DNA from 2 places in the Paenibacillus sp. Y568 genome. Region 2 is predicted to be linked to the other one. Evidence: a T-box and tRNA genes for the amino acid it is inferred to sense, from the RefSeq annotation. Region 2 holds a T-box; the other holds one or more tRNA genes.
The links. The T-box of region 2 lies ahead of AC1D7X_RS08505 (valine--tRNA ligase). A T-box ahead of a tRNA ligase gene usually reads a tRNA of that ligase, here a tRNA-Val.

Region 1 (4,431 bases), on a different contig from region 2:
ATGTCTTTTGACGACATTGATGCTGTATTTATCACTCATATCCATGCAGATCATGTTGGTGGACTAGAGGAACTTGCTTTCAAAATGAAATTTACTTATAAACGCAAACCCATAATATATATAACTGAAGAACTTGCTCATACGTTGTGGGAACACTCTCTCAAAGGTGGGTTATATCAGACAGGGGAAATATCCTCACTAGAAGACATATTTGAGGTTCGCCTTCTTCAGCCGTTGAAGCCTTATCACATATCGGAGCATCTTACCATCGAACTTATACCTACTGAACATATACCAGGGAAAGCAAGTTATTCTCTATACATTAATGAAAGTTTGTTTTACAGTTCTGACATGACGTTTGATCCCACATTACTTCTCCAACTTGTTCAAGAGCGCGGGTGTCGAACTATTTTTCATGAATGCCAATTAAGCGGTCCTGGAGAAGTTCATACCACTCTGGAAGAACTCCTTACTCTTCCCTTAGAAGTTCAGAAGAATACTTATCTGATGCATTACGGGGACGAGAAAGATGACTATCTGAGTGAGATCGGTGACATGACCTTCTTAGAGCAGAATCTTATCTATCATTTATAATAAAAAGCCAGCTGTACCGCCCATGTAGGGGGAACAGCTGGCTTGCTGATGGTGTCTACATCATTCAAATGTAGGGAGTTGATCCAAGTTGTTGGATGGATCTCCATCCGCGTCTCCACGAATATAGGTTTCTCCATCTCTACCTTTAAAAGCATTCACACCGGCAATCGCACCTGCCTGTACTTCCTGAAGTGCTTGTTCATAGGCCAATACTCGACCAGATGATGTCTGAAATGCTGTTAGATCACCATCACCGTTCTTCTGTACTGCAACGAATTGTTCACGTCCTGGGGTTCCCATATCAATCGCTCCTTTAGTTAATTTGCCAATGAAGTTTAGGGCATTCGAGTAGGTTACCCAGCACATGCTAATTTAATGCATCCATTTCAAGATAGTTCAAGTTGGAGTTTAGATTATAATTCCTTTTTCATACGAACATGTAATATTCCCGCATCATCAAAAGGTTCCTTCGAGATCACTTCATATCCCTGCTTCGCATAAAAGGATTCTGCCTGACACTGTGCATCAAGTATCGCATATTGCAATCCAAGTTCCTTCGCGAACTTGTCCATTGCCATCAACAGTACTTTACCGAAACCCTTCGTACGATACTCCTTCGTGACAGCAATACGTTGCATTTTGGCCGTGTTCTCATTGTAATAAATAATTCTACCCGTAGCCACATATTCCCCATTATCGTAAATTAATAAATGATGTACCTTGGGACTAATCGTATCATATTCATCCATTTCAAGACTTAGAGGGACATGTTGCTCCTCTACAAATACCTTTTTCCGAATTTCCAGTCCATACTGCAGCTGTTCCTCCGTGTTAACATGAATGATCTCTGCAGCCATTTCATTTCCCACTCCTTCGGTCCACAATCTATTCAACTTCTAATCGAATCATTATACAAAAAAAAATTTTTGATGTATAGTTTGGATAATGTCTACATTTACTATACCCTTATAAAAGGAGCTAAATCTCTTATGGGAATTACGATTGCAATCGTTATCATTATGTCGATCGTCCTTATTTACTCATTCTATTTTGTTACCAAAATGGGTTACTCCCGTAAGTGGGATGAAGACGAATAGTCACAACATTAATAATATAAAAACACGAAATCCCCTTAGACTGATCCAAGGGGATATTTCAAATCTTCATTTCTCATTTCTTCGTCGTATCGTTCTTTAGGGTGGAGAGATCTCTGTCGTCGAATATACCTGCTCGCCAACATCCTTAGAATATACATCCTGCATGACAGGCGCAGTAGAGGTGTCCAACCTTTTTAATTGAAACGTGGATTCGTCCCGTTCTATAGAACAACCTGCAAGTAACACAAACAGACACCCTCCAACTATTAGACCATATATCTTATTCCGCATTGTGCCACTTCCTTATAGATTGATATAATCTTATTGTGGGCTCTTTGAATTTTTTTTAAACCTAACATTCTCACAACCCCATCCCCACAACAAACGATTCTATCTATAAAATGAATTGACACCCATCTCACCTGCTGGTATGATTATCCTTGTATTTACATACTATTTCGATCTGTTAGCTCAGCGGGAGAGCACTATCTTGACAGGGTAGGGGTCAATGGTTCGAATCCATTACAGATCATTACTGAGAACCCTTGCGTAGCAGGGGTTTTTCTATTTCTGTCATTCTAATTGAATTCATTAATAGAAGTAAAAGGGGCCTACACGCTAGTAGGCCCCTTTATATGTATGAAATTAAATATAATTTAAATAGCAGTAAAGAGAAAAAAGTACCTTTCCTTGCTGCTGAACATATAGACCCACTACGCGGCGCGGGCAAGTTCCCTATTTCCTCTGCTAAGTTTTATTTCCAGTCTTTAGTCATACTTATAAAATTATATGATTGTAATTCAGTAATACCCTTCCTTGTTCGATGATTTCTCTAAAAAATTTCGATCCGTAACCCTGTCCTGTCATTGAAGGTTTCATTTGAACTCCAACTGCTAATATTTCTTCCCCTTCATCGTTCACATCATAAAACTCACAATTTCCTATTAAATTTTCTTTATCATCAATTACTGAAAATGCTCTTTCTGAATTGAAACTTTGCTTAAATCCATCAATTTTTTCTTTTTGGATATTGTTATCATATTCCATCATAAGCCCAAGTAATGAATTCATAGCTAATATCATCTCAATCAAAGCCTCACGATAAATCAGGTTAACTCGGTTTGATTTCGCTAATTCATAAGCTGCGGCCGTATAATCACCTTTCGATACAACCCAAGCTTCGTAGCTTTATAATGAGCAATCGAAGCCTGCGCTTCTTGCACAGCCTTGATCCCTACGTTTTTACTATATCTCTTGGCTTGGACAACACTCCTCTTGCCATCCTTCTGTATGAGAAGATCTGCCCCGTAATCTCCAGTTGCCTTACTTACCTCGATTTTATATCCTTGAGCTCGTAACAAATGTCCCAGATAGTTCTCGAATTGGATCCCTTCCATCTTATCTATTTCAGCAATCCCTGACTTTTTCAGGCGTTCCTCATGCTTCTTTTTTCGTAAGATAAGAATAGCGGTGATAATAGCCATAACAAGAACGCACACAATGACTGAAGCCTGAACTGATTTAGTTAAAATATAAGTCCCCGCAAGCGAACCTATCAATGGAAGGGCCCTGATCTCTTGTGTAAATTCTTCCTGTTTTGTTTCACTTTTCCTCCCAGCCAATTGGACAACCTCCATTGAAGACCGAGTATATTCCCACTATTCTCCATATAGGGGTAAATCACCCTTTTTGACGCAGAACTTTAGACCTACGAGAGAATCAATATGGGCAAAAGAAAAAGCAAAAAACTGCAGCTCATCTTCCATGATCTCATCTATTTATTCTTGCCTAAGTGTCATCGGGTATTGACTAACCCAATCTGCCTTTATGGTTTTGTATTTGGTATAATCTTTCCGAGGTTAAATTGATGAATGGTAAAACATTGGTTACTATTTTGGTTATTGTTTTGCTGTTAATTGGCGCTTGTTCTTTAGTCGTGGCTTATTTTATGACTTCAGTTGATCTTGGTCGTCCTGATAATATTTAACCGTTGTGATCATCGGGCTATCCCTTGTAAATGTATGTACTGTCTTGTCTCTTCTTTTATTAACTTAATATAAAAAGAAAAGCACCACAAAAATGCATCACCTCTTTCGTTATTGAAATTCCATTCAGCCCAACCAGTTAAAGAATTATGAGAATAGTAACACTTGTTATGGGAAAGATAATATTGGCACATGCACCTCACCAAATAAGTCATAAATTTCGGAAGGAGGAACATTCAATGAAAAAAATCCTTGCGTCTTTTTTAGCTACATTGAGTATTGCTTTGGTTCTTGTGTTTCCTGCATCTGCAGCAAACAACAACATGAATACTAACGACATGAACACAAACTACAGGAATACAGACAACATGAACACGAACCATATGAACACGAACGACATGAACACGAACGGTATGAATACTAACAGTTACAGAGCTACTGCTACAAACGATGACAATGGAACCGATTGGGGATGGCTTGGATTACTTGGTCTTGTAGGCCTCGTAGGTCTAAGACGCCGCAATCCAGAAACTCATTAAAAAAATTTTCTCACGACCCAATTTATCGGATAACAACAAAAGAATCCATCAGAAATAAACTGATGGATTCTTTTGTTTGAGTAAAACTCACAATCTGTTAAGTTAAGACTATCTTGGTTTTTTAATCAGAGATTAGAATACCATCGAAACTTTCTGGACCCACACGAATTGTACCAAGCAAATTGGAAGATATAAATGCAGTATAAGTCAATTGCG
Region 2 (4,431 bases):
CTCGTAAGCATCTATTAGACGCGTAATGTCACGTGAAGTTTCGTTTAGGCGATGGAGAATCCACCGATCAGACGTTTGTAGTTCTCCGCTGATATCAATATCTTCAAATGTGAACCCTTCTAGATTCATAAGTGCAAATCGAGAAGCATTCCATATTTTATTAGCAAAATTACGTGCTTGTTCAACGCGTTCCCAACGGAAACGAAGATCTTGACCAGGTGTACTACCTGTAGAAATCATATAACGCATAGCATCCGCGCCATATTTCTCGATAACTTCTAGAGGATCTACCCCGTTACCCAGCGACTTCGACATCTTCAGTCCATCGGAATCTCTAACAAGACCGTGCATTAATACATCTTGGAATGGAATCTGATCCGTAAATTCAAGCGCAGTGAAGATCATGCGAGCTACCCAGAAGTAAATGATGTCATATCCCGTAACGAGTACATTCGTTGAATAGTAACGTTTCAAATCTTCTGTATCATCAGGCCAACCTAATGTTGAGAAAGGCCACAACGCTGAGCTGAACCAAGTATCAAGTACATCTTCATCCTGTCTAAGTTCGGTACTTCCACATTTCGTACATGAAGTAACATCATCATGTGCAACATGAAGCTCACCACAAGACTCACAATACCATGCCGGAATACGATGACCCCACCAGAGTTGTCTTGAAATACACCAGTCACGTACATTCTCGATCCAATTCAGATAGATTTTCTCGAAACGGTCCGGTACAAAGTTAACACCCTTACCTGATTTCTGTACCTCAATGGCTTTTTCAGCCAATGGCTTCATCTTAACAAACCATTGCGTAGAAAGGTACGGCTCAACTACAGCTCCCGTACGTTCACTATGTCCAACTTGATGAACATGATCTTCGATCTGAATAAGAACACCTTGCTCTTGCAAATCCTTAACAATCTGCTTACGGCAGTCACTGCGATCTAGACCTTCATATGGGCCTGCTAGATCATTCATAGTGCCCGTATCGTCCATAACACTAATCTGTTCCAACTGATGACGCTGTCCTACTTCAAAGTCATTAGGATCATGGGCAGGAGTGATCTTCACAGCACCACTTCCGAATTCCTGTTCAACATAATCATCGGCGATAATCGGTATTTCACGACCCACGATGGGTAGTACAACCATTTTGCCAATCATATCTTTATAACGATCATCTTTAGGATGAACAGCAATAGCTGTATCTCCTAACATTGTCTCAGGACGAGTAGTCGCAACAGTAATATGACCACTTCCGTCTTTCAAAGGATATTTCAGATGATAGAGATGTCCTTGTACCTCTTTATACTCTACTTCAATATCAGAAAGAGCTGTACGTGCAACGGGGTCCCAGTTAATAATATATTTACCACGGTAAATAAGACCCTTCTTATACAAACTTACAAAGACTTCACGAACAGCTTTAGATAGCCCTTCATCCAATGTGAACCGTTCCCTTGAGTAATCCAGAGATAAGCCCATCTTAGCCCATTGTTCATGGATTGTATTCGCATACTGATCTTTCCACTCCCACACCTGATCAAGAAACTTTTCTCTTCCAAGATCGTAACGGGATAATCCCTGGGAACGCAGTTTCTGTTCAACTTTGGTCTGTGTAGCTATACCCGCATGATCCGTTCCAGGAAGCCATAAAGCGTCATAACCTTGCATCCGTTTGGTTCGAATGAGTATATCTTGCATCGTGAAATCCATAGCATGACCTATATGAAGCATTCCTGTCACATTGGGTGGCGGAATTACAATTGTATAGGGTTCTGCTTCTGGTCGTTGGCCTGCTTTGAAAAAGCCACCGTCGATCCAATACTTGTACCATCTCTGCTCAGCAGATTTCGGATCATACGTTGTTGGCATTTCAGTAGTGATCTTAGTCTCATTATCCGTCATAATTAACACCCTCCATTACATCTTCAGAATATCTAAGAACACAAAAAAACCTCTCGCCCTCAAAGGACGAAAGGTTATCTTTCGCGGTACCACCTTTGTTTCATGGTAAGTAAAATAATAAGCCATTATGTTCAGGCTTATAACAATACAAATCATGACACTCATACAGATAACGGCTGCAACCGGCCATATTCTATGCTATTGAGGATAACCTCAAGTATTCAAATAGGCAACTCCAGGGCGACCTTCGTTTGGCTGCATCCTGCGGAATCTTCCAGCGTTACAATTCCGCTCTCTGAAGGGCAACCCAACTACTCTTCCCGTTCACAGTTTATTGTTAAATATTCTACTGTAATAATAACGTTCAAAACGCTCATAGTCAACTTCCCATTCACCCGTTTCTAAGGAAATATACGGAATAGAATAACAAGAAACCCCGTACACAAGAAAAATGTACGGGGTTGGACTTAAAAAAGAGCCATTTCACATGTTATGGAATATACAGGATCTGACCTTCTTCTATCGTCTGCTCTGATAGACGGTTATATAACAGTAGTTCTCTAGGACTCAATTGGTAGCGATCTGCAATGAGATCTAGCGTCTCTTCTCTTTGTACGATGCATAGACGAACTTTACTAAATGGCGTCTTCTCAGATGCACCTCCAAGGAATAGGCTCTTCCATTGAACATCTTCGCTAGTCGATTGATTCTGTTCTTCTTCCCGAGCAATAAGTTGTTCCTCTTGCGCTTGTTGTTCTTGATCTCTGAGCGTTCGCGATCGACTGGAGGTCAATATTGACGATAAGCCCACGTTATCTTGTGAATTAGCAGACGGCTCCTTTTTACTACCAAAACCTATTCTTAACTCTGCTTTCTCCTCATTCTCTTCACTTTGTGTGAATTCAGGTGATGCTGCAGCCGGATTTAAGTCCTCCTCAAACAATTCATTTTCCAATGAATATACTGGAGAAGGCTCATTTACCTCTTCGAGGAAGGTCTCTGCGGATACTTCGTTCACTGTAGAATTTTCATTCTCATCCTTGAAGCCAATATTCCATACATTAGAGTGATCCTTATGACGAGCAAGTTCATCCTCCGTATGTTGCACTGATTCTTGAGCTTCAATGACTTCATGAACACGTTCATCTTGAGCGAATAACACCTCAGGTACATTTCTCTCTAACAAATGCTCTTCTGAGGAATCTACATTTACATAAGTGACATCCTCACTAGTTGGCCGAGAAGCTTCACTTTGATCTGTTTGCCATTCGGGTGTATGAACGACCGTGAAATCTTCCACATTCCAGGATGGCGTATCACTAGGAAGCGTTTCAATTCCTCGTAAAGACAATACCCCAGTAACGTTAAGACTTCTCTTAGATAAAAGATCCACGTCGAAATTCTCGATTTCTACAGCAATCTCATCCAAAGAAGTTACCCGGTTAAGAGGAACGGTGATTTCAACTGGAATATAATGTTCAAGTCGCTCAGTTCCGCTCTCCTCGCCTTCCCCTCTGTACAATCCGGTTAGGATCAAATGACCTCGGAGTGTAGCTTGATCTTCCTGACTTATTACCTGAATATGCGGTAACATCTCAACTTCTTCAAGTTCCGCAATTCCAGCCACTTCTTCTGACAATTGAATACGTTCATAAATATCAAAGCGCAAACCGTAGGACTGGTCAAACACAGGTAACGTCCTCCTTTCGGCATATTATAACCATGAGTCGTCTCACGGCATGAGCCCATTTTTTCTTAACTCATTTTATCTATATGCTTTAAAAAGAAGAGCATGACTCTTTTACCATTATCCTTTGACTTACGTTCTTAGAACATGCTGTAATTCACTCAAATCTGCCGGCCACGGATCTTCAATTTCTATGTATTCTCTAGTAAACGGATGCGTGAAACACAACTTTTCTCCATGTAGTGCCTGTCTGTTCATAACGCTACTATTTCCTCCATACAACGAATCACCTAACAAGGGATGACCCAGATGACTTAAATGAACACGTATTTGGTGCGTACGTCCTGTGTCCAGTTCGAGGTGAACAAGGCTCGCATTCTGATAATGTTCTTTCACTTGTAGACGAGTGATCGCTGATTGCCCTGTAGGAGAAACACGTCGACGCTGAGCGTGATGTCGATCTTTTCCGATTGGTAGATCAATCACGGAAATATCCGGGCTAACATGCCCTTCAACAAAAGCAATGTACTTTCGTTCAATTTGTTTGGAACGCATGTCCTCATCTAACTTTAGTTGAGCCCATTCGTTCTTTGCATATAGAACCGGACCTGATGTGTTCTGATCAAGTCTGTGAATATGTCTAACCGCGACCTCTTCACCCATACCCTCATAATGAGCTGCAACAATATGATCGAGTGTAACCTCACCCTTACGCCCATCGGGATGCACAGTCATTCCTGCCGGTTTGTGCACAACTAAACAGAAGTCATCTTCATAAAGAACTTCAAGTTCCTGCCAGACTGGATTTATGCCAAAAGACTGAGAAGGAA

Region 1: it has a tRNA-Val gene. The T-box ahead of AC1D7X_RS08505 (valine--tRNA ligase) is inferred to sense a tRNA for this amino acid. The anticodon was not compared.

The regions. Positions count from the first base shown of each region.
Region 1 is NZ_JCAIUM010000001.1:400,303-404,733, forward strand. Features, by position in the region: gene AC1D7X_RS01970 (MBL fold metallo-hydrolase) at 1-594, shown strand, start outside; gene AC1D7X_RS01975 (DUF3892 domain-containing protein) at 655-894, opposite strand; gene AC1D7X_RS01980 (GNAT family N-acetyltransferase) at 1,008-1,451, opposite strand; gene AC1D7X_RS01985 (hypothetical protein) at 1,788-1,982, opposite strand; tRNA gene AC1D7X_RS01990 (tRNA-Val) at 2,152-2,223, shown strand; gene AC1D7X_RS01995 (GNAT family N-acetyltransferase) at 2,469-2,774, opposite strand; gene AC1D7X_RS02000 (restriction endonuclease) at 2,822-3,313, opposite strand; gene AC1D7X_RS02005 (WGxxGxxG family protein) at 3,916-4,215, shown strand; gene AC1D7X_RS02010 (hypothetical protein) at 4,337-4,431, opposite strand, start outside.
Region 2 is NZ_JCAIUM010000004.1:340,070-344,500, reverse strand. Features, by position in the region: gene AC1D7X_RS08505 (valine--tRNA ligase) at 1-1,914, opposite strand, end outside; T-box leader at 1,974-2,251, opposite strand; gene AC1D7X_RS08500 (LysM peptidoglycan-binding domain-containing protein) at 2,405-3,604, opposite strand; gene AC1D7X_RS08495 (RluA family pseudouridine synthase) at 3,734-4,431, opposite strand, start outside.